DNA from 4 places in the Citrobacter sp. FDAARGOS_156 genome. Region 2 is predicted to be linked to each of the others. Evidence: predicted binding sites of a transcription regulator. Region 2 holds the regulator's gene; each other region holds the start of a gene.
The links. Region 2 encodes CRP, which controls carbon source genes, mostly activating them, when cyclic AMP is high. Its sites were predicted from a motif close to ATGTGANNNNNNTCACAT; they were not measured.
Positions count from the first base shown of each region.

Region 1: a site for CRP is predicted at 2,556-2,573, ahead of deoC (deoxyribose-phosphate aldolase). Genes of this name have one in related genera too.
Region 3: a site for CRP is predicted at 3,336-3,353, ahead of serC (3-phosphoserine/phosphohydroxythreonine transaminase). Genes of this name have one in related genera too.
Region 4: a site for CRP is predicted at 4,267-4,284, ahead of AL515_RS04215 (glycine dehydrogenase). Genes of this name have one in related genera too.

Region 1 covers NZ_CP014030.2:998,270-1,006,373, forward strand. The annotation lists gene AL515_RS04920 (metal-dependent hydrolase) at 1-20, shown strand, start outside; gene AL515_RS04925 (YjjW family glycine radical enzyme activase) at 58-921, opposite strand; gene AL515_RS04930 (YjjI family glycine radical enzyme) at 893-2,443, opposite strand; gene deoC (deoxyribose-phosphate aldolase) at 2,705-3,484, shown strand; gene deoA (thymidine phosphorylase) at 3,653-4,975, shown strand; gene deoB (phosphopentomutase) at 5,027-6,250, shown strand; gene deoD (purine-nucleoside phosphorylase) at 6,454-7,173, shown strand; gene lplA (lipoate--protein ligase LplA) at 7,269-8,104, opposite strand, start outside.
Region 2 covers NZ_CP014030.2:4,571,263-4,579,366, reverse strand. The annotation lists gene AL515_RS22715 (putative adenosine monophosphate-protein transferase Fic) at 1-32, shown strand, start outside; gene pabA (aminodeoxychorismate synthase component 2) at 64-627, shown strand; gene argD (bifunctional acetylornithine/succinyldiaminopimelate transaminase) at 713-1,930, shown strand; gene AL515_RS22700 (YccS/YhfK family putative transporter) at 2,025-4,112, opposite strand; gene crp (cAMP-activated global transcriptional regulator CRP) at 4,164-4,796, opposite strand; gene AL515_RS22690 (OsmC family protein) at 5,103-5,507, shown strand; gene AL515_RS22685 (phosphoribulokinase) at 5,606-6,475, opposite strand; gene AL515_RS22680 (YheU family protein) at 6,529-6,747, opposite strand; gene AL515_RS22675 (hydrolase) at 6,744-7,766, opposite strand; gene AL515_RS22670 (ABC transporter ATP-binding protein) at 7,848-8,104, opposite strand, start outside.
Region 3 covers NZ_CP014030.2:1,948,898-1,957,001, reverse strand. The annotation lists gene AL515_RS09475 (M48 family metallopeptidase) at 1-605, opposite strand, end outside; gene aroA (3-phosphoshikimate 1-carboxyvinyltransferase) at 744-2,027, opposite strand; gene serC (3-phosphoserine/phosphohydroxythreonine transaminase) at 2,096-3,184, opposite strand; gene ycaO (30S ribosomal protein S12 methylthiotransferase accessory factor YcaO) at 3,630-5,390, shown strand; gene focA (formate transporter FocA) at 5,795-6,652, shown strand; gene pflB (formate C-acetyltransferase) at 6,712-8,104, shown strand, end outside.
Region 4 covers NZ_CP014030.2:857,141-865,244, reverse strand. The annotation lists gene AL515_RS04245 (DgaE family pyridoxal phosphate-dependent ammonia lyase) at 1-483, opposite strand, end outside; gene AL515_RS04240 (amidohydrolase/deacetylase family metallohydrolase) at 467-1,600, opposite strand; gene AL515_RS04235 (DUF4310 family protein) at 1,659-2,303, opposite strand; gene AL515_RS04230 (DUF4311 domain-containing protein) at 2,315-3,091, opposite strand; gene AL515_RS04225 (DUF4312 family protein) at 3,114-3,413, opposite strand; gene AL515_RS04220 (SFCGS family glycine-rich protein) at 3,416-3,778, opposite strand; gene AL515_RS04215 (glycine dehydrogenase) at 3,789-4,097, opposite strand; gene cybC (cytochrome b562) at 4,430-4,816, opposite strand; gene pmbA (metalloprotease PmbA) at 4,863-6,215, opposite strand; gene yjgA (ribosome biogenesis factor YjgA) at 6,311-6,862, shown strand; gene mpl (UDP-N-acetylmuramate:L-alanyl-gamma-D-glutamyl-meso-diaminopimelate ligase) at 6,970-8,104, opposite strand, start outside.

The sequences.
Region 1 (8,104 bases), 1.2 Mb from region 2:
CGGCGTTGTTTGATTTTTGATTTCCGGATGCGGCGCTTTCGCATCTCATCCGGCATTTCACAGATACAAAGCCGGGAAGATCAAATTATCCACCCCGCGCTCGCGCAATCTTTGCGCCAGGTGCTCCACATCCTCCGGCGTGGCGCTCGGCCAGTCTTTTGCTTCGCCGTATACCCCGTGCGCATGAAAGGCATTCAGCCGCACCGGTACATCACCTGAACGCTTGATAAACGCCGCCAGTGCATCGATATGCTGGAGATAATCCACCTGACCAGGGATAATCAGCAGGCGCAGTTCCGCAAGTTTCCCTTGCCCGGACAGAAAGGTAATACTTTGTTTAATCAGCGTGTTATCGCGCCCTGTCAACTGACGATGACATGCGCTATCCCAGGCTTTTAAATCCAGCATTACGCCGTCGCACACCGGCAACAGCTTTTGCCAGCCGGTTTCGCTCAGCATGCCGTTGCTGTCTACCATGCAGGTCAGGTGTTGCAACTGCGGATCGGTTTTGATCGCGCTAAACAGCGCCACAATAAACGGTAGCTGGGTCGTTGCTTCGCCGCCGCTGACCGTCATTCCTTCAATAAACGGCGAGGCTTTGCGAACATGCTGCAGTACCTCATCAATGCTCATGGTCTGCGCCATCGGCGTAGCCTGCTGGGGGCACATGTGCAGGCAGGTGTCACACTGCTGACACATATCAGATTGCCACCATACTTTTCCCGCGCTCAGACTTAACGCTTCATGTGGGCAATGCAGTACACACTCCCCGCAGTCATTGCAGCGTCCCATCGTCCACGGATTGTGGCAATTTTTACAGCGCAAATTGCATCCCTGCAGGAACAGGGCCAGGCGACTCCCCGGCCCGTCGACGCAGGAGAAGGGAATCAGCTTACTTACCGAAGCGCATCTGCTGTTCATGGCTAATCACGCGAGGTTGTCGTTCCAGAATGCGCGTATTACGCGCGGCTTCTTCGCCAAGCCAGGTGGTGTTGGTGCGAGAACCTGCGGCACGATATTTTTCCAGATCCGACAGGCGCACCATATAACCGGTGACGCGGACCAGATCGTTACCGCTAACGTTAGCGGTAAATTCACGCATCCCGGCTTTAAATGCGCCGAGGCACAATTGCACCAGCGCCTGAGGATTACGCTTGATGGTTTCATCCAGCGTGAGAATGTCGCTGATACCGGCGTGATAATACGCGTGATGCGGCGCAACGGTTTGCAGATGGGTGATCGGGTCCGGTTCATCACCGTAGGGCAGGCGAGCGCCCGGCGTGGTGCCGATGTCAGAACTGATCCCCGACTGTGCATGCAGCATCGCACGCTGATTCCAGCCGTATTTCACCGGTGTGCTTTCTACAAATTCCGCCAGTTGGGCGCTAATACGGTAGCCTAGCTGATTGGCAAACGCATCTTTCCCGTAACGCGCGCATTGCCCTGCTTTTTCACACAGCAGATTTACCGCCTCCGCCAGACCATACATCCCGAACATAGGCACAAAACGCTTGGGATCAATCAACCCTTCCTGCACCAGGAAGCTATTCTCAAAGAAATGTGATTTTTCATAGAGGAATTCACATCGTGAATCAATGATAGCGATTTGCTGCTGGCAGTAGTGCGGTAGGGTGCGCGTAAAGAAGTCATCGACAGAGGTGCTGCGCTCTGCGATGGCTTTCAGATTGAGCCTGACCAGCGTACTTCCGCCGCCAGCCATTGGCAGTGAGTTGTAACAACTGACGACGCCGTAGTGGCCTTTTGTGAAAATTTTATCATTTTCAGGGCCGTTAGAAATGTGCGGTTTACTGCATTCGCAAATATTTTTCGCCACGTTGAGCAGCAGATCGTCAGGGGTAATTTGCGGATCATAAATAAAGGTAAGATTAGGTGAAACCTGCTTTAACTCTGCATCTGCGCGTAAAATTGCGCGTGTAATCGGCGTGTCGGCCGGGCCAATGTTGGCATGCATAAAGGCATCTGGCAGGGTACGGTCGAGATAACGCCAGAAACGTTTTATTCGAATATCGATCTCATCTTGTGTTAGAATTCTAACATACGGTTGCAACAGGGCATCGAGTTGACCGAGATAGACCGGCATCGACGTCACTGACGGAACGTGATGGTAAAGAATAGTGAGTAAGGATAATGCGTCATCGAGATCCTTTGCCCCCTCCAGCTCCAGCCATGATGAGCCGTTGGCCAGAAAACGCGCGTAGTCGGGTAAAACATAACGCGGTTTGAACGGAGCATGGCCTTCGTACATGTCGCAGATCACCCCGTCATCCAGTGCCTGGCGTGCCTCAGCAGGCAGTTGCGGGTAGGGCAGCGCGTTTTCAGCCTCCAGCGCCAGAAAGTGGCGTTTCTGCTCAGGGCTGAGCACCGGACTGGTCACGATTTGTTGGCAACGCTGTTGCAGCGCGAGTTCGCTTGACGTGGGCATCGTTGATTCCTTTTTATCCCGAAGGTGTAACGCCATTGTAGAAAGCAACGCCGCCACAACCTTTGATCCGGATGCGCCTGATGTCACCGCACGCCGCCAGTAAAGGTCATTTATTTGAGGTAGATCTCATTAGAGTAATGCAAATCTGTATGTGGTTTTCATTAACTGTGATGTATATCGAAGTGTAATAGCGAGCGGATGTTAGAATACTAACAAACTCGCAAGGTGAAATTTTATACGGCGACGCCGTTGGAGAATGTTATGACCGATTTAACAGCAAGCAGCCTGCGTGCACTGAAACTGATGGACCTGACCACCCTGAATGACGACGACACCAATGAAAAAGTGATCGCGCTGTGTCATCAGGCGAAGACCCCGGTTGGCAACACTGCCGCAATCTGCATTTATCCGCGTTTCATCCCTATTGCGCGTAAGACTCTGAAAGAGCAGGGTACGCCGGACATCCGCATTGCAACCGTCACCAACTTCCCGCACGGCAACGACGACATCGAGATTGCGTTGGCGGAAACTCGCGCGGCGATCGCCTACGGTGCCGATGAAGTTGACGTGGTGTTCCCGTACCGTGCGCTGATCGCCGGTAACGAGCAGATTGGTTTTGATCTGGTTAAAGCTTGCAAAGACGCGTGTGCGGCGGCAAACGTTCTGCTGAAAGTGATCATCGAAACCGGTGAGCTGAAAGAAGAAGCACTGATTCGCAAAGCATCTGAAATCTCCATCAAAGCCGGTGCTGATTTCATCAAAACGTCTACCGGTAAAGTGCCGGTCAATGCGACGCCGGAAAGCGCACGCATCATGATGGAAGTTATCCGCGACATGGGTGTTTCTAAAACTGTAGGTTTCAAACCGGCTGGCGGTGTGCGTACTGCAGAAGATGCACAGCAGTTCCTGGCGATTGCCGATGAACTGTTTGGCGCTGACTGGGCTGATTCTCGTCACTACCGTTTTGGCGCATCCAGCCTGCTGGCTAGCTTGCTGAAAGCGCTGGGTCACGGCGACGGTAAGAGCGCAAGCAGCTACTAAGTTTGAATTGCCCATTGTAGGCCGGATAAGGCGCAGCCGCCATCCGGCATCAGTACGACTGCCGGGTGCGCGTTGCTTACCCGGCCTACAACGGCTTGGATTATTAAGAGTAATCATTCATTGCAGTGGGTTTTCCGCAGCATTTAACCTGATTAATCGGGGGTTACCGTGTTTCTCGCACAAGAAATTATTCGTAAAAAACGTGATGGTCATGCGCTGAGCGATGAAGAAATTCGTTTCTTTATCAATGGCATTCGCGACAATACCATCTCTGAAGGGCAAATCGCCGCCCTGGCGATGACCATTTTTTTCCACGATATGACAATGCCTGAGCGTGTTTCGCTGACCATGGCAATGCGTGATTCAGGAACCGTGCTGGACTGGAAAAGCCTGCAGCTGAACGGCCCGATTGTGGATAAACACTCTACCGGCGGCGTAGGTGACGTAACGTCACTGATGTTAGGCCCGATGGTTGCTGCGTGCGGCGGCTATATTCCGATGATCTCCGGACGTGGCCTGGGGCATACCGGCGGTACGCTCGATAAACTTGAAGCGATTCCAGGATTTGACATCTTCCCGGACGACGCCCGTTTCCGTGAAATTATTAAAGACGTGGGTGTGGCGATTATTGGGCAAACCAGTTCGCTCGCACCGGCGGATAAACGTTTTTATGCCACCCGCGATATTACCGCGACGGTGGATTCCATCCCGCTGATTACCGGTTCCATTCTGGCGAAAAAACTGGCGGAAGGGCTGGATGCGCTGGTGATGGATGTGAAAGTGGGCAGCGGCGCCTTTATGCCGACTTACGAGCTTTCTGAAGCCCTTGCCGAAGCGATTGTCGGCGTGGCAAACGGTGCGGGTGTACGTACCACCGCGCTGTTAACTGATATGAACCAGGTGTTGGCCTCCAGCGCAGGTAACGCGGTCGAAGTCCGCGAAGCTGTGCAGTTCCTGACCGGTGAATACCGCAATCCACGTCTGTTAGACGTCACTATGGCGCTGTGCGTGGAAATGCTGATCTCCGGCAAGCTGGCGAAAGATGACGCCGAAGCCCGTGCGAAATTGCAGACGGTGCTGGATAACGGCAAAGCAGCAGAGATTTTTGGTCGCATGGTGGCGGCGCAGAAAGGCCCGACCGATTTCGTCGAGAATTATGCGAAGTACCTGCCGACGGCAATGCTCAGCAAAGCGGTATATGCTGATACCGAAGGCTTTGTCAGCGCGATGGATACCCGTGCGCTGGGAATGGCGGTTGTTTCCATGGGCGGCGGTCGTCGTCAGGCATCGGACACCATTGATTACAGCGTTGGCTTTAGCGATATGGCGCGTCTGGGCGACAGCGTAGACGGACAGCGCCCGCTGGCGGTGATCCACGCCAAAGACGAAGCCAGCTGGCAGGAAGCGGCGAAAGCGGTCAAAGCGGCAATTAGCCTTGACGATAAAGCGCCAGAAATTACACCGACAGTCTATCGTCGTATTACCGAATAACTGTATACTGATCTGATCGCTTTTTTGCGGCGCAGATGTATGGAGAACAAGATGAAACGTGCATTTATTATGGTGCTGGACTCCTTTGGTATTGGTGCGACTGAAGATGCGGATCGCTTTGGCGACGTAGGTTCAGACACTATGGGACACATTGCAGAAGCCTGTGCGAAAGGTGAAGCTGACAATGGTCGCAAAGGTCCACTGAATCTGCCTAACCTGACCCGTCTGGGCCTGGTGAAAGCTCACGAAGGTTCTACTGGTAAAATTGCTGCTGGCATGGACGGCAACGCGGAAGTGATTGGTGCCTATGCATGGGCGCATGAACTTTCTTCCGGGAAAGACACGCCGTCTGGCCACTGGGAAATCGCGGGTGTTCCGGTTCTGTTTGACTGGGGATATTTCTCCGATCACGAAAACAGCTTCCCGCAAGAACTGCTGGATAAACTGGTAAAACGTGCCAACCTGCCAGGTTACCTCGGCAACTGCCACTCTTCCGGTACCGTGATCCTGGATCAACTGGGTGAAGAGCATATGAAAACCGGCAAGCCGATTTTCTATACCTCCGCTGACTCCGTGTTCCAGATTGCCTGTCACGAAGAGACTTTTGGCCTGGATAAACTCTACGAGCTGTGCGAAATCGCCCGTGAAGAGCTGACCGAAGGTGGTTACAACATCGGTCGTGTTATCGCGCGTCCGTTTATCGGTGATAAAGCCGGTAACTTCCAGCGTACCGGTAACCGTCACGATCTGGCCGTTGAGCCGCCAGCACCGACCGTGCTGCAGAAACTGGTCGACGAGAAAGACGGCCACGTGGTTTCCGTGGGTAAAATCGCGGATATCTATGCGAACTGCGGCATCACCAAAAAAGTGAAAGCCACCGGTCTGGACGCGCTGTTTGACGCCACCATCAAAGAGATGAAAGAAGCCGGTGATAAGACAATCGTCTTCACCAACTTCGTTGATTTCGACTCTTCCTGGGGTCACCGTCGCGATATCGCCGGTTATGCCGCAGGTCTGGAACTGTTCGACCGCCGTCTGCCTGAGCTGATGGAGCTGGTGGGGGAAGATGACATTCTGATCCTGACCGCTGACCACGGCTGCGACCCGAGCTGGACCGGGACTGACCACACCCGTGAACACATTCCGGTACTGGTTTACGGCCCGAAAGTGAAACCAGGTTCTTTAGGTCACCGTGAAACCTTCGCGGATATCGGCCAGACGCTGGCGAGCTACTTTGGTACGTCGCCGATGGACTACGGTAAAAACATGCTGTAATACCCGTTGTCTTTCGCGCTGTAGATGCGTTGACTTCATTCGCTCACCCCGGTCACATAGTTAATCTATGCTCCCGGGGATTCACGAATTCGTCGCCTTCCTACAACGCGAAATCCTTAGGGTATTTCACTGTTTTGCATACGTTTTGTAGGCCTGATAGGCGTAGCCGCCATCAGGCAATAACAACGAAATAAGGATAAAAAATGGCAACTCCACATATTAATGCAGAAATGGGTGATTTCGCTGACGTCGTATTGATGCCGGGCGACCCGCTGCGTGCGAAACATATTGCTGAAACTTTCCTCGAAGATGTTCGTGAAGTGAACAACGTTCGCGGCATGTTAGGCTTCACCGGTACCTACAAAGGCCGTAAGATTTCCGTAATGGGCCACGGTATGGGTATCCCGTCCTGCTCCATCTATACCAAAGAGCTGATCACCGATTTCGGCGTGAAGAAAATCATTCGCGTAGGCTCCTGCGGCGCTGTGCGTATGGACGTTAAACTGCGTGACGTGGTTATCGGTATGGGTGCTTGCACCGACTCCAAAGTTAACCGTATCCGTTTTAAAGATCATGACTTTGCAGCTATTGCTGACTTCGACATGGTGCGTAACGCCGTTGATGCAGCAAAAGCGCTGGGCGTAGACGCGCGCGTGGGTAACCTGTTCTCCGCTGATCTGTTCTACTCTCCGGACGGCGAAATGTTCGACGTGATGGAAAAATACGGCGTGCTGGGCGTGGAAATGGAAGCGGCGGGCATCTACGGCGTTGCGGCTGAATTTGGTGCGAAAGCGCTGACCATCTGCACTGTATCCGACCATATCCGTACTCACGAGCAGACCACTGCCGCTGAACGTCAGACGACCTTCAACGACATGATCAAAATCGCACTGGAATCCGTTCTGCTGGGCGATAAAGAGTAAGTTGTTTGTGCCCGGTGGCGCTATGCTTACCGGGCCTACAGCAGTATGTAGGCCGGATAAGGCGCAGCCGCCATCCGGCAATTTCAGGCCAGTGCTTAACGCACCGCTCCGGCAATCCATGCCGACAGCTCGCGTAACTCTTTTTCTTGCTCCGGGAAATCAACCAGAAGCGCCTCGCACTCTTGTTGCAGCATATCCGCACGATACAAGCATCCTTGCAGACGACCCGCCAGCGCTTCCAGCGGCGCGGGATTGAGGCTATCGGTGTAGACCTGGGTGCGGGTAATCACGCCTTTTTCAACGTCGAAATGCAGCTCAACGCCGCCCCAGGTGAAACGCTCATCCAACAGGTGCGAGAAGGCCGGCGCCTGACCAAAGTTCCACTCCCAACTGCTCTGGCGGGCAAAGGTTTCGGCAAAGTTCGGCAGATCCGGCGCTTTGTCCGGGGAGATTACCTCGGCTTCTACGCGTTCGCCGTAGTGGGCGAAAAAGGCTTCCGTGATGGCCTGACAGACCTGTTGATGAGTGATGCCCGGTAACAGCTCGGTCAAATTCGCCACGCGCGAGCGAACCGAAGTGATGCCTTTAGCGGCAAGTTTCTTTTTATCGGGATTGAGATAGTTTGCCAGGCGGCTGAGATCGGCATTCAGCAATAGCGTGCCGTGGTGGAATCCGCGGTCTTTCGTTTCACGATAAGCAGAACCAGAGACTTTACGATCGCCATCCGGCGTTTTCACCACCAGATCGTTACGCCCGGAGGCATCAGCTTCTACGCCCAGCGTATTCAGCGCATTGAGGACTATTGCCGTGGAGATGGTTTTGTCGTATTCCGGTTTACCAGCCATAAAGGTAAAGCAGGTATTACCCAAGTCATGGAACACCGCGCCGCCGCCGCTGCTGCGACGGGCGAGCCGCACGTTGTCTTCCTCCA
Region 2 (8,104 bases):
AAGTGGTAAGCGAAGCCCTGGAAACTGAGTAGAATAGCGCGGTTCTTCTGTACCGGAGCCGCCATGATCCTGCTTATCGATAACTACGATTCTTTTACCTGGAACCTGTATCAATACTTCTGCGAACTGGGCGCAGATGTCCTTGTCAGGCGCAACGACGCGCTGACGCTGGCGCAAATTGATGCGCTGAATCCGCAGAAAATAGTGATTTCCCCGGGACCCTGTACGCCGGATGACGCCGGTATTTCGCTGGAGGTTATTCGCTATTTCGCAGGGAAGATCCCTCTGCTGGGTGTTTGTCTGGGCCATCAGGCGATGGCGCAGGCCTTTGGTGCGACCGTGGTGCGGGCAGCGAAAGTGATGCATGGTAAAACGTCGCCGATTACGCATAACGGGCAGGGCGTTTTTCAGGGGCTCGCCAATCCATTAACGGTAACGCGCTACCATTCTCTGGTGGTCGCACCTGAGACGTTGCCTGAGTGCTTTGAGGTGACCGCCTGGAGTGAAACGCAGGAGATCATGGGTATTCGCCACCGGGAGTGGGATATGGAAGGGGTGCAGTTTCACCCGGAGAGTATTCTCAGCGAACAGGGGCATCAGCTGCTGGCTAATTTCCTCAACCAGTGATTTGTGGTTGCTATTCAGTGATTTTTTATTCATATTTTGTGATTATAATTTCACTAGCATTTCTGCTTAACAGGGTGGTAATGACATGGCAACTGAACAAACTGCAATTACACGCGCGACATTCGATGAAGTGATTCTGCCGATTTATGCACCGGCTGAGTTTATCCCTGTAAAAGGGAAAGGGAGTCGAGTATGGGATCAACAGGGTAAAGAGTACGTTGATTTCGCGGGTGGTATTGCAGTTACCGCGTTAGGGCATTGCCATCCGGCGCTGGTTGAGGCGTTAAAAACTCAGGGCGAAACCCTGTGGCATACCAGCAATGTTTTTACCAACGAACCGGCGTTGCGCTTAGGCCGTAAAATCATTGATGCAACCTTCGCCGAACGCGTACTGTTCATGAACTCCGGTACCGAAGCTAACGAAACCGCCTTTAAGCTGGCGCGCCACTATGCCTGCGTGCGCCATAGCCCGTTCAAGACCAAGATTATTGCCTTCCATAACGCGTTTCACGGTCGTTCGCTGTTTACCGTATCCGTCGGCGGGCAGCCGAAATACTCCGACGGCTTTGGACCCAAACCGGCGGATATCATCCATGTACCGTTTAACGATCTGCATGCGGTCAAAGCGGTGATGGACGATCACACCTGTGCGGTGGTGATCGAACCTATTCAGGGCGAGGGTGGCGTTACTGCGGCAACGCCGGCATTCCTGCAAGGTTTGCGTGAACTTTGTGATCAGCACCAGGCACTGTTGGTATTTGATGAAGTACAGAGCGGAATGGGGCGTACCGGCTCACTGTTTGCCTATATGCACTACGGCGTGACGCCGGATATCCTGACCAGCGCCAAGGCGCTCGGCGGCGGTTTCCCGGTGAGCGCGGTGCTGACCACCCAGGAGATTGCCTCCGCGTTCCACGTGGGTTCACACGGCTCCACATACGGCGGTAACCCGCTGGCCTGCGCGGTTGCGGGAGCTGCGTTTGATATCATCAACACGCCGGAAGTGCTGGAAGGTATTCAGGCCAAACGCCAGGCGTTTGTTCAGCATTTGCAGAAAATTGACCAGCAGTTTGACATTTTCAGCGACATTCGCGGTATGGGACTGCTGATCGGCGCCGAACTGAAGCCGCAGTTTAAAGGCCGGGCGCGTGATTTCTTGTACGCCGCGGCGAATGAAGGCGTGATGGTACTGAATGCCGGGCCGGACGTGATGCGTTTTGCACCGTCGCTGGTGGTGGAGCAGGCTGATATTGATGAAGGGATGCAGCGCTTCGCGCAGGCCGTGGCGAAAGTGGTGGGTTGATGGATTGCCGGATGGCGCTACGCTGATCCGGCCTACGAATCACACCTTACCCCGTAGGCCGGATAAGGCGTTACGCCGCCATCCGGCAACTCTCTTAACCCTTCATATCCCGCAGTCGGCGGCTCAGCCAGATCCCATGGTGCGGTCGCTGACGCCATGCTACCGACGAAATGGTGTGCATGGTATTCAGATGCCCCAATATCCGCTGTAGGTGCTGCTCAAGGGTGCTTAAAGGCCCATGGGACAGCATCTCTGGCGCCTCGAGAATATTCACATCGCCGGAGCTTCCGGGGCCGTCATATTCCAGCCGCTGCTGGCAGCGTTGGATCGCAATTTCGCAGGATTCCAGATACCGCTGCGCCAAATCCGGCGTCAGCATCGTATGTTCCCTTGCCAGCGTAGTCATTGCGTTGATGTGTTCGACGATGAACTGGCTATGCGTAACCCACAGTTTCATGTCCGCCAGATAGTGCGAGTTGAACCTAGGCTCCTGCATCGCCTGGTTAAGTGAGTTGAACAGCGTGTTATGCGCCTGGTTGACCCGCATGCGTTGATACGCCAGCGGTGTGGCCTGGGGATCGTTGCTCAGGATCAGGCGAATAGCCTCCTGATCGGCTTCTAACGCATCGTGGGCGTTTTTACGCAGCAAACCGCTCTGCCACTGCGGCCACAGCCAGAGCATTCCGCCAAAGGCGATCAGGCAGCCAGTGACCGTATCGATAAACCGCGGCACGATAAACTGTTCCCCGTTCAGCGTCAGCAGTTGCAGGGTATATACCGCGGTGACCGTAAAGCCGACGGTAGCCCAGCCGTAGTTTTTGCGGATGGTCAGATAACTCACCAGGGTTATCAGCAGCATGCCTGCCAGCGTGTAACCTTCCTGAATATGAAAGTGCAGTGTGACGCCGGCGATCACCAGGCCGACTAGCGTCCCTACTGAACGGTGTAAAATACGTACCCGGGTCGCCCCATAGCCATTTTGCGTGACGAACAGGATTGTCATCAAAATCCAGTAGGGTTTTGGCAGGTGTAAGGCGCTGCCCATCAGGCTGGCAATGCTCAACATGACGCTGATGCGTCCGGCATTACGCAGCGCCGGGGATTTCAACGACAGATAGCTTTTCAGGGCAGGGATCAGCGGCAGCCGACGCTGCTTGTCAGCCATTAAATCCCGGGCATACAGTGGTCGCTGGGTGCGTAGCACACGGGCAATACGGCTGAAGTGCCAGTAGCAAAATTGACCCACCGGATTGTCCGGATGTTGGTTGGCGATTTTCTCCAGCGTGCCAATTTGTTTATCCATTGAAAAACGCGTCGGCAAACGGTGATACAAAATATCATCGGCCAGTACGCGAAGGCGTTCGGCGACGGTGCGCGCATTCCAGCGAATCACTTGTTCGGCGTGGCTACGTTCGACCAGCTTTTGCACCTCTTCCGGCTGGTGGAGGCTAACGGAAATATGTTCCTGTAAATCGAGCGCCTCCTGAAAGGCACGTAGCAGGCGCTTATAATCGTTGTTGCGATGCGCCGACAGCATATGCATTTGCTGATAGCACTGGGTAATTAAATCCACCGCTTTTTGCTGGCGCACCAGCAGGGGAGGAAGCGCTTTTTCGGGATCGGCATGCTGGGTCAGCATGCTGTACTTGGCCTCACAGTAATCGGCTAATTCGCGGTACAACAAACTGAGCGATTCACGCAGCGGCTGCTCGCGCCACATCCAGAACCAGAACCAGTTGAACAGGCCGTACCACAATGTGCCCAGCGCGTAGATTAGCAGCGGCTCCCAGACGGGCATGTTCCCGGCCAGGCTGAGCGTGAAAATTGCCGCGATAAGCGAGGCAGGTAGTAGTCGCGCATGCAGAGGGCCTAATTCTGCGGTTACACCAAGAATCAGCGTCAGGCCGGTGAGGATCAGCGGCAGCGGTATATCTTTTGCCAGCAGTAACTGCATGATCAGACTGCATCCGGCAAACAAAGACGCGCCAATCACTAAGCGTTTGAAAAAGCGCTTATGCGGGGTATCAAGACCGGCAATATTGCAGCAGGCAGGGACGAGGGAGAATAAGAGCCCCAGATGAAGCTGACCAATGATAAGGCCGACAGCCACAGGTAAACATAGCACCAGCGTCTGTCGTAGTGCGTAGTTGATCTCGGGGTGATAAATCAGTCTTCGCCACATCGGAGCAAACAAAAATGGCGCATTACTACGTAACACGCCATGTCGATGGGATTAACGCGTGCCGTAGACGACGATGGTCTTACCATGCGCGGAGATCAGATTCTGATCTTCCAGCATTTTCAGGATACGACCAACGGTTTCACGGGAACAGCCAACGATCTGGCCAATTTCCTGGCGGGTAATTTTAATCTGCATGCCGTCCGGGTGAGTCATTGCGTCAGGCTGTTTCGCCAGATTCAGCAGAGTCTGGGCGATACGACCAGTTACGTCGAGGAAGGCAAGGTTGCCTACTTTTTCAGACGTTACCTGCAGACGACGAGCCATCTGAGAAGACAGACGCATCAGAATATCTGGGTTGACCTGGATTAATTGGCGAAATTTTTTGTAGGAAATTTCAGCGACTTCACATGCGGTTTTGGCACGTACCCAGGCGCTACGTTCCTGGCCTTCTTCGAAGAGGCCTAATTCACCAATAAAATCGCCCTGATTCAGATAAGAGAGGATCATTTCTTTCCCTTCTTCATCTTTGATCAGCACTGCCACTGAGCCTTTAACGATGTAATACAACGTTTCCGCTTTTTCACCCTGGTGAATCAGCGTGCTCTTCGATGGGTACTTATGAATATGGCAATGAGACAAGAACCATTCGAGAGTCGGGTCTGTTTGCGGTTTGCCAAGCACCATGCGCGGTTATCCTCTGTTATAAGCTGTCTCCAGAGCCAAAAAACAACCTGTCTCTGGGTTTGCAAAAATGTGCTTCCCGCTACCTGGGAAGGGGGCTGTCAATACGTGCGACGGCCTGTAATGTGATGTCCTCTGCATACATGCAGTACGTCAATGTATTACTGTAGCATCCTGACTGTTTTAGCATAGCTTTCGCCGTGTGTCTCCTGGTGTCTCGCTTCAGCATGACGCAGGTCGCCTTCCATTGCGAGAATTGTTATGTACGCGTAATCTGTCAGGAAAATTGAAACATTGGAGTTACGAAATATGCAAGCGCGTGTAAAGTGGGTTGAGGGGTTAACCTTCCTCGGTGAGTCCGCCTCAGGCCACCAAATTTTGATGGACGGTAACTCTGGTGATAAAGCGCCGAGCCCGATGGAAATGGTCTTAATGGCTGCGGGCGGTTGCAGCGCAATTGATGTGGTGTCGATCCTGCAAAAGGGGCGTCAGGATGTGACCAACTGCGAAGTGAAGCTGACCTCCGAGCGTCGTGATGAAGCGCCGCGCCTGTTCACCCATATCAACCTGCATTTCATTGTAACGGGTAACGACCTGAAAGATGCGTCTGTGTCTCGCGCAGTTGACCTCTCGGCGGAGAAGTATTGTTCCGTAGCTCTGATGCTGGAAAAGGCGGTGAACATTACCCATTCTTATGAAGTCGTTGCCGCGTAATTGCTGATGCCGGATGGCGGCGTTGCCTTATCCGGCCTACAGGATGATGTTGAGTCGTAGGCCGGATAAGCGAAGCGCCATCCGGCGCTTTCCACATATCACTCTATCTTTTTACCTTCCATCAGTCGCTGGACCAGCGGTAGCATAATCAATTCCATCGCCAGACCCATCTTACCGCCCGGCACGACCAACGTATTGATATGCGAAATGAATGAGCCCTGCAGCATGGCCAGTAGCCAGGGATAATCGATGCCTTCCAGATTACGAAAATGAATCACGACAAAGCTTTCATCCAGTGACGGAATGCTCCTGGCGGCAAAGGGATTAGAGGTATCGACGGTCGGTACGCGTTGGAAGTTAATATGCGTGCGGGAAAACTGTGGGGTGATGTAATTGATGTAATCGTCCATTGAGCGCACCACCGAGTCCATTACCGCTTCACGTGAATGCCCGCGTTCGCTGGTATCGCGGGTCAGCTTCTGGATCCACTCCAGGTTTACGATCGGCACCACGCCAACCAGCAGATCGACATGCCGGGCCACGTTTTGCTGTGGGGTGACAACGCCACCGTGCAGTCCTTCATAGAACAGGACATCCGTCGGTTCAGGCAGCGGCTGCCAGGGCGTAAATGTCCCCGGAACCTGATTCCACGGTACGGCCTCATCGTAGGTGTGCAGATATTTACGCGACTGACCTTTGCCCGTCTGGCCGTATTCAATGAAGGTTTGCTCCAGCAGACCGAAGTCGTTAGCTTCGGGGCCGAAATAGCTGATATGCCGCCCGGCATCGCGTGCTTTGCGAATCGCCATGTCCATTTCCGGACGGGTATAGCGATGAAAACTGTCACCTTCCACCTCGGCGGCGCGCAGATTTAACTGCGCGAAAATTTTACGAAACGCAAGGCTGGTGGTGGTGGTCCCCGCGCCGCTGGATCCTGTTACCGCAATCACCGGATGTTTGGCAGACATAACAACTCCATGAAATGGTTGTAATTATAGTAAAGTCGGCCGGCGGCTACGGGTTACTCGTGAATCTGCTTCCTCGGCATAATGTTGACCGTTTCATGCAGTTCGGACCACACCAGCATGGCCTCACCTGATTGTAGTTGGCGTTTGACGTCGGCGACTTTTTGTTCGAGCGAGCGTTCATGTTCACCATAATCGGTGCCTTCGCGCAAGACAAAGCTTTCAATCAGATTGTCCAGCGCGTCCGGGGAGATGTCTTGCCAGGGGATGATCATGATGACGCCTCCAGATACGTTGTCAGCCAGTCCGGGATTCTGGATTCCAGCCACATCTCCGGATGGCGTATCGTACCGCCAATGAATCCGACATGGCCGCCGTGTTCGGTGAGTTGATATTCCACCTGTGAGGGCAGATTTTCCGGTTCAGGGATCACATGACTATCCATAAACGGATCGTCCTTGGCATGAATAATCAGCGTGGGTTTGGCTATCTGATTAAGCAGCGGCATGGCGCTACACTGACGGTAATAGTCTATCGCATCGGCGAAACCGTGAATTTTGGCGGTGATCAGATCGTCAAAATCGCGAATGCGACGCAGAGATTTCAACTGGGCCAGACTCACCGGCAGCGAGCCAGGATAAGCCTCAAGCTTACGCGAGGCATTGGCTTTCAACAGGTTAAGCAGGTAGCGCTGATAGACCTTGGAGAATCCTTTGTCCATATGGTAACTACAGGCTTCCAGCACGAAAGGCGCGGAGACGATAACCGCGGCATCAATGGGGATCGTGTTCCCTTCTTTTGCCAGCAGGCAGGCCAGCATGTTTCCACCGAGCGAATAGCCAACCGCAGCGGTGGGTACACGACCGAACTCACGCTCCAGCCAGTGTAAAAACCAGGTGCCGTCTTCTGTTTCACCGGAGTGATAAATTCGGTTCAGACGATTGGGTTCACCGCTGCAGCCGCGAAAATGCATCACCACGCCCAGCCAGCCGCGCTTTTGTGCTGCTTCAATCAGGCCATGTGCGTAGGGGCTGTTCAGACTACCTTCCAGACCGTGAAAAACCACCAGGCGCGGTTTGTGTTTCGCCTGTTGCGGATCTTCACTCCACGCAAGATCGACGAAATCACCGTCGGGCAATTCCAGACGCTGCCAGTGGGCATCGAACTTCACCTTGCGGCGAATTAAACGCGGCAGCATCGTCTGTAAATGACGGTTACTGATACCGCGCATCGGGCGGAATTCTCGCGAATCGTCGGTAGGTGGGGTCATTTCTGTGGACGTGATTTCAACCATAACACCAGAGCAATTAATAATCGGAAAGAATAACTATACCGTGCGCAGCGCGTGCGGGTTAGCCAATATGTGATTTTGTGCTTACTCGGCCAGCATCTGCTCAAGCTGCTCCTGCGCGTCCAGCCAGGCCATCTCACACTCTTCCAGCCCGGACTTCGCGCTTGCCTGTTGTTGCAGACATGCCGTGAGCTCAGCTTTACGGCTTTGGTCGTACAGTTCGCTGTCGCCGAGTTTCTCTTCCGCCTGTGCCAGCTGTGCGTGCAGTTTCTCCATCTCTTTTTCCAGACGAGTAATCTCTTTACGCAGCGGTTGCGTCAGGGTGCGCAGTTCCGCTTCGC
Region 3 (8,104 bases), 2.1 Mb from region 2:
AGCAAATCATAGGAAAAGTCATCCGCATCCGATTCCTGGCTACGGGAGAACGCTGAGTTAATCACACCTTCCGCCAGATCGCCCAACTGAGACTGGGAAAGCTGAGAAGCGACGCCGCTGGTCGCAGAAATAGCATCGCGCGCAGCGAGTGTGGCATACGCAGTCTGCATTGCTTTACGTGAGTGTCCTAAAGAAACATGGCCCAACTCATGACCCAGCACACCTTCAATCTCATTGTCGGTCATCTGGTCCATCAAACCCGAATAAACACGTACGCATCCATTCGCCATTGCCCAGGCATTGATATCACTGGTCATATAAACCTTATAGTTGACCGGCGTTCCATCAATGTTATTACCCAACGCTTTCGCAATTTTATTCAGACGCTTAGTGTATTTGCTTTTTGCGCCCGCTAGCTGGTTTTCGCTATCCATCTGCTTACATGAACTGTTAGAGAGAGATTTGACATCAGCGTCGGAAAGCGTCGCAGCTTTATAAGCCGCCATACCGGAACTGGCAACAAGGTCGCCATTTACGCCATTTTTACAACCTGCCAACAACGTAGCGGAAACCGCCAACGCCAAAAAGAGTGATTTATTTTTCATGCTAATCTTCCGATGATATTTATAATAAAAACAAATAAATAAGTTAAATCATCAACAAATTAGCATTAGTTGTAAGCGTAAAAACAGTGCGGTTACGGACATCGAAACGCCAGTCCAGGGACCGGCGTTTCGTGAGGATCAGGCAGGAGTACTAATACGGGCCAACTGTTCGAAATAATCCGGGAAGGTTTTGGCGGTGCATTTAGGGTCCAGAATGGTTACCGGCGTGTCAGACAACGCCACCAGCGAGAAACACATCGCCATACGGTGATCGTTATAGGTCGCAATATCCGCAAACTGCAGCTTAACCGGCGGAGTGATACGGATAAAATCATGCCCCTCTTCAACTTCCGCGCCCACTTTCCGCAACTCCGTTGCCATCGCAAACAGACGGTCGGTCTCTTTGACGCGCCAGTTGTAAATGTTCCGTAAAGTCGTTGTGCCCTTTGCAAACAACGCGGCGGTCGCAATGGTCATTGCCGCATCAGGAATATGGTTCATGTCCATATCGACAGCGTTCAACTCACCGCGAGTACAGGCAATAAAATCATCACCCCATGTCACGGTCGCGCCCATTTTTTCCAGCACATCAGCAAAGCGAATATCACCCTGCATGCTATGACGCCCAATCCCGGTAACCTTCACCGTACCGCCTTTGATCGCGCCAGCCGCAAGAAAATACGAGGCCGATGAAGCGTCGCCTTCTACCAGATAGGCGCCCGGAGACTGGTACTGTTGGTTGCCCTGCACGACAAAGCGCTGGTAGTTCTGATTCTCAATTTCAACACCAAACGTTTTCATCAGGTTCAGTGTGATATCAATGTAAGGTTTGGATACCAGCTCACCTTTAATGGCGATCGTCGTGTCCTGCGGCGCCAGCGGCGCAGTCATCAGCAATGCAGTGAGGAACTGGCTGGATACGCTGCCGTCTACCTCAACTTGCCCTCCGGTGAAACCACCGCGCAGACGTAGAGGCGGATAATTTTCCTGCTCCAGGTATTCAATGTTGGCTCCGCCCTGGCGTAACGCATCAACCAGATGACCAATCGGGCGCTCTTTCATGCGCGGTTCGCCCGTCAGCACGATGTCATTGCTGCCCAGGCACAGCGCTGCGGCCAGCGGGCGCATTGCGGTTCCGGCATTGCCAAGGAACAGCTCTACAGCGCCTTCTGCATGCAGCGCGCCGCCGTTACCGATTATCTCGCAACGCGTGCGATCGGCAGAAAGGGTATAGCTAATCCCTAACGCATTCAGAGCATTAAGCATATGGCGGACATCATCGCTGTCCAGCAGGTTGGTCAGGACAGTGGTGCCATTTGCTAATGCAGCCAGCAGCAAAGCGCGGTTAGAAACACTTTTGGATCCAGGCAGATTGATGGTGCCATCCACCCGCGCAATGGGTTGTAACGTCAGGGATTCCATGAAACTCAACTCTCAAAAACAGACATAAAAACCCCACAGACTGACTGTGGGGATGAAAATACAGCAGATTAGCCGCGGCGGCGCTCGAAATCGACCATGAAATCGGTCAGTGCTTTTACGCCTTCCAGCGGCATAGCGTTATAGATTGAAGCCCGCATTCCGCCAACTACACGATGTCCCTTCAGTGCATGCAGACCGGCAGCAAACGACTCTTCCAGGAAAAGTTTATCCAGCGCGTTGTCAGCCAACTGGAACGGGACGTTCATGCGTGAACGGTTCGATTTCGCCACATCGTTGCGGTAGAAATCGCTGTTATCAATCACGCCGTACAACAGTTCCGCTTTTTGCTGGTTAATTTTATCCATCGCGTTAACACCGCCCTGCTCTTTCAGCCATTTAAAAACCAGGCCAGACAGATACCAGGCAAAGGTCGGTGGCGTATTGAACATGGAGTCGTTGTCATTCAGCACGGTATAGTCGAGGATTGACGGGCAGGACACATGGGCCTTACCCAGCAAATCTTCACGTACGATGACAATGGTCAGCCCGGCCGGGCCGATGTTTTTCTGCGCCCCGGCGTAAATTACGCCATAACGACTAACGTCAAGCGGTGCGGAAAGAATGGTCGAGGACAGATCCGCCGTAACCACCACGTTGCTGGCAAAATTCGGCGTTTCATCAATCGCGATACCGTCGATGGTTTCGTTCGGACAATAGTGCAGATACGCCGCATTGTCAGAAAGCTGCCATTCACTCATCGGTTTAACAGCACGCAGTCCGTCAACGGTGACTTTGGCGTCGATAACATTTGGCGTGCAGTACTTTTTCGCTTCTTTAATTGCACTGGCGGCCCAGTAACCGGCATCGACGTAATCCGCCGTGGTTTTGTCACCCAGAATATTTAATGGGATACCCGCAAACTGCCCACGGCCACCGCCATGACAGAACAACACTTTATAGTTGGAGGGGATACTGAGAAGATCGCGAAAATCCTGCTCCGCTTCCTCTGCGACCTGGATGAACTCTTTGCCACGGTGGCTAATTTCCATCACCGACGTGCCAAGACCGTTCCAGTCGCGAAGATCCTGTTGAGCCAGTTTAAGTACTTCTGCCGGTAGCATTGCCGGACCTGAACTAAAATTGAAGACCTGAGCCATTTCCCCTCACCACGTTGTGTTGTTATCCGATCAACATCCTGTCGTTTACGATAATTCCTGTGACAGACATTGGGTATAAGTTATTCCTGTGGATATCGGTTTTATCATTCAGTGACACGCGCCGCAATGGGTAAAACTGGCCAGGGCAAAAATGAGCGGTGCATCACACAAAAGAATCTATCGGATTGACGGATAAAAACCGAGATTTTCGCTATCAGGAGGCGCATTTGGCCCAGCCAACCTTCGACCATTCTGGTTTTGCATAGCGCAGAGATATATAAAGAAAGAAGCCCCCTTCCCTTCAGCAGATAGTCCGCAGACATTCGACTGAACACGCTACGGTGTGAATCAAATGCTTTATTTACGCCGAGGCTCGGGCGGCGATAGCGCCATTCATTGAAAACCCGTATCATTGCGCGCTTTCCGTACGACAAAAGTGATTTTCATGACGCAAACATTTATCCCCGGCAAAGATGCCGCACTGGAAGATTCCATCGCTCGCTTCCAGCAAAAATTACTCGACCTCGGTTTTCAAATTGAAGAAGCCTCGTGGTTGAATCCCGTTCCTAACGTCTGGTCTGTGCATATTCGCGACAAAGAATGCGCGCTGTGCTTTACCAACGGTAAAGGTGCGACGAAAAAAGCGGCGCTGGCCTCCGCACTGGGCGAATATTTTGAGCGTCTGTCCACGAATTACTTCTTTGCGGATTTCTGGCTGGGCGACACCATCGCTAACGGCCCGTTCGTACATTACCCGAACGAAAAATGGTTCCCACTGACAGAAGATGATGACGTACCTGAAGGTTTGCTGGATGCGCGTCTGCGTGCATTCTACGATCCAGACAATGAACTGACCGGTAGCATGCTTATCGATCTGCAATCCGGCAATGAAGAACGCGGCGTTTGCGGCCTGCCGTTTACCCGTCAGTCAGATAATCAGACCGTTTACATTCCGATGAACATTATCGGTAATCTGTACGTATCTAACGGTATGTCTGCGGGTAACACACCGAATGAAGCCCGCGTTCAGGGGCTGTCTGAAGTTTTTGAGCGCTATGTGAAAAACCGCATTATCGCGGAAAGCATCAGCCTGCCGGAAATTCCGGCCGAAGTGATGGCGCGTTACCCGGCAGTCGTTGAATCCATTGCAAAGCTGGAAGCCGAAGGATTCCCAATCTTCGCATACGACGGCTCGCTGGGCGGCAAATACCCGGTTATCTGCGTTGTACTGTTCAACCCGGCTAACGGTACCTGTTTTGCCTCTTTCGGCGCGCACCCGGATTTCGGTGTTGCACTGGAGCGTACCGTCACTGAACTGTTGCAGGGCCGTGGCCTGAAAGATCTTGATGTCTTCACTCCCCCAACCTTCGACGATGAAGAAGTGGCTGAGCACACTAACCTCGAAACGCACTTCATCGATTCCAGCGGTCTGATCTCCTGGGATCTGTTCAAGCAAGATGCCGATTACCCGTTCGTTGACTGGAATTTCTCTGGCACCACGGAAGAAGAGTTCGCCACCCTGATGGCCATCTTCAAAGCGGAAGATAAGGAAGTCTACATCGCCGACTACGAGCATCTGAGCGTTTACGCTTGCCGCATTATCGTCCCGGGCATGTCTGACATCTACCCTGCAGAAGATTTGTGGTTAGCCAACAACAGCATGGGAGCGCACCTGCGTGAGACCATTCTCTCTCTGCCAGGCAGCGAATGGGAAAAAGAAGACTACCTCAACCTGCTCGCACAACTGGATGAAGAAGGATTTGACGACTTCACTCGCGTACGTGAGCTGCTGGGTTTGGCGACCGGTGCGGATAATGGCTGGTATACCCTGCGCATTGGCGAGCTCAAAGTAATGCTGGCTCTGGCGGGTGGTGACCTTGAGCAGGCACTGATCTGGACGGAATGGACAATGGAATTTAATGCATCCGTCTTTAGTGCTGAACGCGCAAACTATTACCGTTGCCTGCAAACTCTGCTGCTGCTCTCTCAGGAAGAAGATCGTCAGCCGCTGCAGTATCTTAACGCATTTGTTCGTATGTACGGTGCAGAGGCAGTTGAAGCAGCAAGTGCAGCAATGAGCGGAGAAGCGCCATTCTACGGATTACAAACGGTTGATAGCGATCTGCGGGCTTTCCCGGCACATCAGTCTCTGCTGAAAGCCTATGAGAAGCTGCAACGCGCGAAAGCAGCACACTGGTCAAAATAGTGGCAAACAGCCCGCGTTGAGTAGGCTAAACGTATTGTCTGGGCTATATTACGGGGCGCTCTAAGCGCCCTGTTTTTTTATTTTTGTGTACTCAAAAATAAATGTAAAAACAAGGTTAAATATTAGTAGTTGATATTAAAATTTTTGGTTTATTAATATCGCTATTTATCTCAATTACTCCATTTTAATTAACCGTCCGACTGGAGGCATAAAGAAAAATTTCAACTCACTTTATAATTTTTAAAATTTATTTTTACATGGATAATCAACAAGTTACACCGTAATCGCATAAAAACCATGCGTCTTACGGGCCTATAAGCCAGGCGAGATATGATCTATATCAAATTCTCATCTATAATGCTTTGTTAGTATCTCGTCGCCGACTTAATAAAGAGAGAGTTAGTGTGAAAGCTGACAACCCTTTTGATCTTATACTTCCTGCTGCTATGGCCAAAGTTGCCGAAGAAGCAGGCGTCTATAAAGCAACGAAACATCCGCTTAAGACGTTCTATCTGGCAATTACTGCCGGTGTGTTCATTTCAATTGCCTTTGTTTTCTATATCACTGCCACAACCGGTACCGGCACAATGCCTTTCGGCATGGCAAAGCTGGTGGGTGGTATCTGCTTTTCCCTGGGGCTGATCCTTTGCGTTGTCTGCGGCGCTGACCTCTTCACTTCAACCGTACTGATTGTCGTCGCTAAAGCCAGTGGTCGTATTACCTGGGGTCAGTTAGCGAAGAACTGGCTTAACGTTTATGTCGGTAACCTGATTGGTGCGCTGATTTTTGTGTTACTCATGTGGCTTTCTGGCGAGTATATGACCGCCAACGGCGCGTGGGGACTCAACGTCCTGCAAACTGCCGACCACAAAGTGCACCATACTTTTGTTGAAGCTGTAAGCCTTGGTATTCTGGCTAACCTAATGGTGTGCCTGGCGGTATGGATGAGCTACTCTGGCCGCAGCCTGATGGACAAAGCGTTTATCATGGTATTACCGGTCGCAATGTTTGTTGCCAGCGGTTTTGAGCACAGTATCGCAAACATGTTTATGATCCCTATGGGTATCGTAATACGCGATTTCGCCACCCCGGAATTCTGGACCGCTGTCGGTTCTTCTCCGGAGAATTTTTCTCACCTGACCGTGATGAATTTCATCACCGATAACCTGATTCCGGTTACGATCGGTAACATTATCGGCGGCGGTTTGTTGGTCGGGTTGACATACTGGGTCATTTACCTGCGTGGTAACGATCATCATTAATCTGTTGATGCTCATTACACGCAGTAAATAAAAAATCCACTTAAGAAGGTAGGTGTTACATGTCCGAGCTTAATGAAAAGTTAGCCACAGCCTGGGAAGGTTTTACCAAAGGTGATTGGCAGAATGAAGTAAACGTCCGTGACTTCATTCAGAAAAACTACACTCCGTATGAGGGTGACGAGTCCTTCCTGGCTGGCGCAACTGAAGCGACCACTGCACTGTGGGACAGCGTAATGGAAGGCGTTAAACAGGAAAACCGCACTCACGCGCCTGTTGACTTTGACACCTCCGTTGCTTCTACCATCACTTCTCACGACGCTGGCTACATCAACAAAGCGCTTGAGAAAATTGTTGGTCTGCAAACTGAAGCTCCGCTGAAACGTGCAATTATCCCGTTTGGCGGTATCAAAATGGTTGAAGGTTCCTGCAAAGCGTACAATCGCGAACTGGACCCGATGCTGAAAAAAATCTTCACCGAATACCGTAAAACCCACAACCAGGGTGTATTCGATGTTTATACCAAAGACATTCTGAACTGCCGTAAATCCGGTGTTCTGACTGGTCTGCCAGATGCGTATGGCCGTGGCCGTATCATCGGTGACTACCGTCGCGTTGCGCTGTACGGTATCGACTACCTGATGAAAGACAAATACGCTCAGTTCGTCTCTCTGCAGTCCGATCTGGAAAATGGCGTAAACCTGGAAGCAACTATCCGTCTGCGTGAAGAAATTGCTGAACAGCACCGCGCTCTGGGTCAGATCAAAGAAATGGCTGCTAAATATGGCTGCGATATCTCTGGTCCGGCTACCAACGCTCAGGAAGCTATCCAGTGGACTTACTTCGGCTACCTGGCCGCGGTTAAATCTCAGAACGGTGCAGCAATGTCCTTCGGTCGCGTATCCACCTTCCTGGATGCTTACATCGAACGTGACCTGAAAGCAGGCAAAATCACCGAGCAAGACGCTCAGGAAATGATTGACCACCTGGTCATGAAACTGCGTATGGTTCGTTTCCTGCGTACTCCTGAATATGATGAACTGTTCTCCGGTGACCCGATTTGGGCAACTGAATCAATCGGCGGTATGGGCGTTGATGGCCGTACTCTGGTTACCAAAAACAGCTTCCGCTTCCTGAACACCCTGTACACCATGGGTCCTTCTCCGGAGCCGAACATCACCGTTCTGTGGTCTGAAAAACTGCCTCTGAACTTCAAGAAATTCGCCGCTAAAGTGTCCATCGACACCTCTTCTCTGCAGTACGAGAACGATGACCTGATGCGTCCGGACTTCAACAACGACGACTACGCTATCGCTTGCTGCGTAAGCCCGATGGTTGTTGGTAAACAAATGCAGTTCTTCGGTGCGCGTGCAAACCTGGCGAAAACCATGCTGTACGCAATCAACGGTGGCGTTGATGAAAAACTGAAAATGCAGGTTGGTCCTAAATCTGAAC
Region 4 (8,104 bases), 1.0 Mb from region 2:
GTGAGATTTGATATACAGAATCGCCGCCGTGCGCGGTGTAATGGCTGCCGCCAGCTGTGCCGCGGAACATTCATTGGCATAGCCCGCTTCCACCAGCTTGCCGCCGCCGAGCGCCACCATAGTGCCTACCGGTGCGCCAAAGTTGACGTTGTGGCCTCTGGGCAGCACGATTTCGTTGTTCTCGATGGGCGTAACGTGCAGATTTTCCAGCAGCCAGTCGCTGTCTTTCACCAGCACCGCAGCCACCGACTGGGCGATTCCAGCCGATGCGCAGGAGACGACGGTCGCCCCTTCCACTTCCAGCAATTTCGCGATGTAGTCGCCGGTTTTATTGACCAGATCTTTCATTTCGAAGTACTGATTCATCCCCGCCATCGCCGCTTCAACCACTTCTGGTCGCGGCGTGGAAACGCCGAGCGCCGTCATGCGGCCTGATGTGTTAATCACCTGTTTTAAATTGTATTTCTCAAAAATCGAAGGCATGTTCCGCGCTCCCTTGTTCGGTCATATAGCCCTTGCCCGCACGTATTGCGGCAAGCGGCACCAGCATTTGTTCAGCCTGCAGGCTGTCGTTTTCAGCATCTACCAGCACGGTTGGCTGGCGCTTAAGCGTAAAGAGGGTTAAATCGGCATCCAGACCAACCTGCAGTCGCCCTTTCTGTTTCAGACGCAGGCCGTCAGCGGCATTGGCGGTCACGCACTCAATGACCTGTGGGAGCGACATCCCCATGGCGAGAAATTTCGACATCACATTCGCCAGGGAATACACCGGACCGCTGATACGGTTGCGGCAATAAATATCGGAACTGATGGTGTGTGGCAAAATCCCCAGTTCAATAGCGCGTTTTGCCACCGCAAAGCTCAGGCTGGCGGTGCCATGCCCAACGTCCAGACGCACGCCGCGTGAAATCGCCCGCATCACTGACGCCCGCAGCTCGCCTTGCGGCGTCAGAATGCGATTCGGCTTACCGTTGTAACAGTGGGTAATGATGTCACCCGCGCTCAGGCGCTCGGCGATCTCATCCAGGTCCGGCGGGTTGTTACCGATGTGCACCATCAGCGGCAGGTCACCGTTCTGCGTTTGCATCGCTTTGGCGCGATCCAGCGGCGTGATGCCATTTTCACCGACCACGCTGCTGCTCATGCGTGCCTTCAGGCCGACAATAAAATCAGGGTGGCGTTTCACCGCCTGGCGCACCGCATCGGCGTCAATATTGGCCATGTTAGCCAGCTCGTTCTGGGCGATAAGCCCAACGCGGGAGATGTTCAGCAGCGCATACACTTCCGTCACCGCTTCCCGGGTCAGGGTGTAAAAATCGTCGATATCATCCGCCCCGGTACTGCCCGCATCCACCACCGTGGTAACGCCGGTCGCAATACCGACGCTATCCGGCTGGTCGTGGTAAATAGGGGATTTCGGGTAGCAATGAACGTGGGAGTCAATCCAGCCTGCGCTGACGTAGCACTCGCCGCCCAGCTCAATGGTTTTCAGCGCCGGGCCATCAACTTCGCCCAACGCCGCGATCTTGCCGTCTTTCAGCGCAATATCGCTCACCGTATCGTCAACGAGGCGCGCACGGCGCAGGAGTAAATCAAACATCGCTCTCTCCTATGCCGGATGGCGGCGTAACCGCCTTATCCGGCCTGCAAATCAACAGTTAGCTAATGGCAATCGGGAAGATGGACCCGAGGATCATTGCCCCAAGGATCGCCCCGCCGGTAATCGGTTTTTGCCACAGATAAAACAGCAGCGCACCCGCCAGAGAACCGATTCCGATAGGAATAGAAGCCGTCATCGCGCTGAGGATAATCAACGGTCCGAGGAAGCGGCCGGAGGCGTTACCGGCCCCCATCATGACGTCCGCACCGTAGGTTGAATCGCTCTGGTTGATGGTGAACTTACGCGCCAGAATGATGATGTAGCCAATCGCCAGACCAATCACCAGACCGGTGACCAGCGAGGCGGCAAAGTTGGCGACCGGGAAGATAATGCCCGCGCCCAGCAGCAGCGCCGGAACACCTAACCCGACCCCGGTCTGAATCGCGCCGCCGATATCCAGAATCCCCACCAGCGAACCTTCAATGATGCGGGCAAACAGGAAACTTGCGCCAAATGCCGCCACCGCGCCGTAAGAGCCGGTGTCCATTCCCGCCTTTAGCATCGCCACAAAAGCGACTTCGTTAAATGCGCCGATACCGTACAGGTAGTACATGTGCGTTCCGGCAAAGACGCCAGAGGAGAGCAGGCCAACGAAGATCGGGAACGACCAGTCGGCAAACCAAAAACCTTTATTCTGTTCCATGATGGCCTCCGTTATTTGCCGCTGAGCGAGTTGTGGATCAGTTCCAACCAGTTAGGCACGGTCAGATGGAAGGACTCGATCATCTTCATGTCGAAACCGCGGAAGAAGCCGCTCAGGACAAACAGTGCGACGATAGCTACCATCATCACTTTCGTGACGTGGTTCCAGCCGCTTTCTTCAACACCTTTGCCGATCAGAATGCCGAGCACCAGCCCCGGAACGGCGTTGCCCATGATCAGTTGCGCCGCGCCGCCAAAAACGGTGGCCCAGAAGCCGGATTTCTTACCGGCATCGATCGCCGCCAGCCAGAAGATCACCGGCATCACGGTATTAACCAGCAGGTTAGCCGCAGGCACCAGCACCTTGACGGCGGTAACCTGCAGCGCTTCCGGTACGGATGACGCGGTGAGGTTCAGGAAGGTCACGACAATCATCCCGATAACGCCACAGGCAATCGCCATGCGTTTGGGATCGTGTAGCGTTTCACCGACGTTGCGGTTTTTAACCATCAGCGCGGCGGCACCCCAGTTGGGAATGATGCGATGGTCGACATCCTGTGTGAACGCCCCCGCCGCAACGGAAGAAGCCCAGGCGTTAAAGAAGAAGCCCAGGCCGAACGAGAAGTGAGAAGCCGGATCCCCTTCGCAGGAATTCAGTTCTCCCAGAGTACGAAACGCGCCCATCCCTTGAGTGGTAGGCGCATGAAACATGCGTGCAGCCCCAGCGCCGACACCGACGCCAACCAGGCCACCAATGATGAGCGATTTTATTAATATTATCAGGAACATATTTATGCCTTTTAATAAAGAATCAGCGTTGCGTAACGAAATCCACCTTGTCGAGATTGATGGCAGTCACGTTGACGGTCACATCCAGCTCCACGCTGAAGGTGCGTCTTTCCCGGCGCAGAAAGAGGAATAAAAACGCCTCTTTGCGCACCGTTTCACGCGCTTGAACAACCTGCACATCCTGTGGCTCAATACGCAGTAAGATATGCGGCGACGCTTTCATCACCGCAGCCTGAACGTGGTTCAGGGCATCGGCAAAGGCGCGCGCTTTGGCCTCGCCCTTGCCAGTGACTCTCACCGTTGTGGTGAATTGCTCTTTCATACTTAAGCGCCGTGTTTCTTTTGCCAGGCCTGCACCAGGCGCTCGCCGAGCTCTTCTTTGTCCATAAAACCGAAACCCAGCACGTTGCAACCTTCGTTGATGGCCGTTACGCCTTCATCAACCGAGCGCATGCCATATTTCGCCTTGTAGCCGTATTTGGTCTGTGCGGTAATCGCCCCTGCCCCGCCACTGCCGCAAAACGAGATACCAAAGGTGGCGTTTTCCGCTTTCATTACGTCACCCAGCTTCATGTCAGCCGCCACGCCCGGTACCACAACCGCACGGCCACCCGCTTTCTCAACGCCTGCCGCCACTTTCTGGCCTTTACCCAGACGATCGCCAATCACTACGGTAATCTGTTCCATCTTTTGCTCCTTAAAGGTTGTCTTTCGCGACTTCGAAGTGCACCGACAGCAGCCAGGCTTCTTCCTCGGGAAGATTGCCAAACTCGGCGACCACGTCGCGGGCAAGCGCCATTGACTCGGCAGAAATTTCATCAAATAAGCTGGCATCGACTTCTGGTAAGGGTTCACCCGTTATCGAGCGGTGCGCCATGGCGCGAACATGCGATGTCAGCATCTGTTCCTGTACGGCGTTGGGAATAATGTGGCGTTCACGCAGCAAGGCATATACCTGCGCCAGCATGCGGTCGGCCAGTTCCACCGATTCCCCCATGTCATTCATTACAGCTCCGTTATTCACTCGTCTTACCCCACTAATGGCTCTGAGGGTAAATTAGCGGTGGGGGTTAAAAGTTTGTAGCGAGTTGTTTTCCACTTCGAAGTGGAAAGGGGGTCAGCGATAGTGATCTGTGCCGCAAAACGGGCCGGGTTCACGATTTATCACTGGAAGAATGTGATTGAGATCGCAAGAGTGAGCCGCAAAATGGCAGGAAATGCGAACAATGAATGGGCGATAAAAATGAAAAAATGTGATGGGGATAGCGTTTACTTATGGGGCGTGCAGTAGCGGGGGATTTTATCCGGCCTACGGGTATGCAGGCCGGATAGCGTAGATTAGCGGAACTTCTTGTGGTTTTCGTTGCGCGTGGTTTTCAGCTCTTCCGCAACGGCTTTCGCCTCTTTGACTTTACCTTCGTTCGCCAGCTTAAGCGCACCATCAATCTGGCCGATCAGCGTGTCAAAACCGTGGCGGAAATCCTTCATCTCCGGGCTGTCCGGGGATTTGTTTTCCAGCTTCGGCGGCGTGGCCTTTTGAGCATCCAGCGCGGCTGCACGCATTTTGGTTAACGCATCTTTCAGTTCAGTCGCATTATCCGTTTTTTCAACGATCTTCAGGTTGTCGTTGAGGATCCCCATGTCGTCTTCAAGATCGGCTGCAAACGCAGAAGAACCAAGAACCAGCGTTGAAGCCGCGACGATCGCTAACAGGTGTTTACGCATTGCTCACTTCCTTTTTTATTATTAAAAATTAACGCATTAACGAGTATCACTGCCCGGCGATTTTCATCTCCGGTAACAATACCGAACCACATTGGATATTACTGCGCGTTTCAATATCGTTCCCCACGGTCACAATATTGCGCCACATCTCTTTTAAGTTACCGGCGATGGTAATTTCACTCACCGGATACTGAATTTCGCCGTTTTCGACCCAGAAGCCCGCCGCGCCGCGCGAGTAATCGCCGGTAATGCCGCTTACGCCCTGGCCCATCAGCTCGGTAACCACAAGGCCTGTGCCCATCTCTTTGAGCAACTGCTCGAAGCTTAGACCCTGTCCCGGAATTCGCCAGTTGTGGATCCCGCCCGCATGCCCGGTGCTCTTCAGCCCCAACTTACGCGCAGAGTAGTTGGTCAGCAGCCACTGAGTCAGCACGCCGTCTTTAATGATGTCACGGCGTTCAGTCCGTACCCCTTCACTGTCGAATGGCGACGACGCCAGCCCTTTCAGCAGGTGCGGATGCTCTTCAATGGTCAGCCATTCCGGCAGAATTTGTTTGCCCAGTGAATCCAGCAGGAAGGTAGATTTGCGGTACACCGAACCGCCGGCAATCGCGCCGACCAAGTGTCCGAACAGTCCGGTCGCCACTTCGTTGGCGAAAATCACCGGCGCTTTCATGGTGGACAGCTTACGCGGCGACAAACGAGATAAGGTGCGGCGAGCACAGTCAGCCCCTACCCACTCCGGCGTTTGCAGATCGTCCATCGCCCGGCCAATGGTGTAGGCGTAATCGCGTTCCATATCGCCATTTTCTTCCGCGATCACACAGCTGGAAAGGGAATGACGCGTGGAGCAGTAGCCCTGCAGCATGCCGTGGCTGTTACCAAACACTTTGATGCCATAGTGGCTGTTAAAGCTGCCGCCTTCGGTATTGGTGATACGCTTATCAGCCTGCAGCGCCGCCTGTTCAGCACGAGCAGCCAGTTCGATGGCTTCATCAGGGGAAACTTCCGCCGGGTGGAACAGGTCCAGATCGGGCGCCTCAAAGGCCAGCAGGTCTTTATCTGCCACGCCTGCGCACGGATCCGGCGAAGTGTAACGTGCAATGTCCAGCGCAGCCTGCACGGTGCGTGCAATTGCCTGCGGGCTTAAATCGGTGGACGATGCGCTGCCCTTACGGTTCTGGTGATAAACCGTAATCCCCAGTGCACCATCGCTATTGAATTCGACGTTCTCCACTTCACCATAACGGGTGCTGACGCTAATACCCGTGGTCTTGCTTACAGCGACTTCCGCGCCATCCGACTTACCTGACGCTAATTCCAGTGCCGTCGAGACTGCTTCTTCCAGAATCTTACGCTGCGCTTCAACTTGTGAGATTACTTTCATCGCAAATGCCATAATGTAGAGAGAGTTTCTCTGAAGTCTAACAGAGAACCGTTTTTCAGTGCGCATCTTAACTGGTAACATTAGCCTCTTTTTTTAAGGAGCCTGAAATGACAAAGCAGCCCGAAGACTGGCTCGACGACGTTCCCGGTGATGACATCGAAGACGAAGACGATGAAATTATCTGGGTCAGTAAAAGTGAAATTAAACGCGATGCCGAGGAGTTAAAACGCCTGGGTGCGGAACTGGTTGATCTGGGGAAAAACGCGCTGGATAAGATCCCGCTCGATGCGGATTTACGTGCCGCCATTGAGCTGGCCCAGCGTATTAAGATGGAAGGACGCCGCCGCCAGCTGCAGTTGATTGGCAAAATGTTGCGCCAGCGCGATGTTGATCCTATCCGTCAGGCGCTGGACAAGCTGAAAAATCGCCACAACCAGCAGGTCGTTGTTTTCCATAAGCTGGAGCAACTGCGTGACCGTATGGTTGACGGTAGCGATGAAGCTATCGAAGAAGTGATGAACCTGTGGCCTGACGCCGATCGTCAGCAACTGCGTTCTCTGGTGCGTAACGCCAGGAAAGAAAAAGCGGGCAACAAGCCGCCAAAATCTTCCCGCCAGATCTTCCAGTATCTGCGTGAACTGGCGGAAAACGAGGCCTAACCTCTTCGTCTGCCGAAAGTGCCGGATGGCGGTGCAAACACCTTATCCGGCCTACAATCCGTGAATTCGTTGTAGGCCCGGTAAGCGTAGCGCCACCGGGCATTTTTTTACTCTTGCGCTTCCGCCTGAGCTTTCTTCGCCAGACCATCCAGCAGTTTTTGATGAATACCACCAAATCCGCCGTTACTCATCACCAGAATGTGATCGCCTGGCTGCGCGGTTTTCACCACCATATCTGCCAGGGCATCCACATCACCACTCCAGTGCGCCGGCTGAACGCAGGCTTCAGCGACTTCTGCTACCTGCCACGGAATATGCGGGGGTTGCAGCAGGAACACTTCGTCCGCACGGCCTAACGACGGCGCCAGATCATCTTTGCACAGTCCCATTTTCATGGTGTTAGAGCGAGGCTCCAGCACCGCAATAATGCGTGCCGTACCGCCAACTTTCCCGCGCAGCGCCGCAAGCGTTGCCAGAATCGCGGTTGGATGATGGGCAAAATCATCATACACCGTCACGCCGTGCGCTTCACCACGCAGTTCAAGACGACGACGGGCGTTAATGAACGAGCCTAGCGCATTGGCTGCATCCGCAGGCACGACGCCCACGTGACGGGCTGCCGCAATCGCCATCAGGCCATTGTGCATGTTGTGTTCGCCGACCAGACCCCACTTAACTTCACCCACTTTTTCACCGTCCAGCCACACTTCCCACTCGGAAGCATCGGTAGTGAGCTTTTTCGCCTGCCAGTGACCCTGCTCGCCCACCAACTCCTGTTCGCTCCAGCAGCCCATCGCCATCGTTTGTTTCAGATTGATGTCGTTTTCCGGGTAGATGATGCGTCCCTGGCCCGGCACGATACGCACCAGATGATGGAACTGTTTCTGAATCGCTTTCAGATCGTCAAAGATATCTGCGTGATCGAACTCAAGGTTATTGAGGATCAGGGTACGCGGGCAGTAATGCACGAATTTAGAACGCTTATCGAAGAACGCGCAGTCGTACTCATCCGCTTCAATCACGAAGAAGTCACTTTCGCCCAGACGCGCGGAAACCTCAAAGTTACCCGGCACGCCGCCGATCACGAAGCCCGGTTTATAGCCGCAGACTTCGAGGATCCAGGTCGCCATTCCGGCGGTGGTGGTTTTGCCGTGCGTACCCGCAACCGCCAGTACCCAGCGGTCGCGCAATACAAAGTCATGCAGCCATTGCGGGCCAGACATGTATGGAATGTTCTTCTCC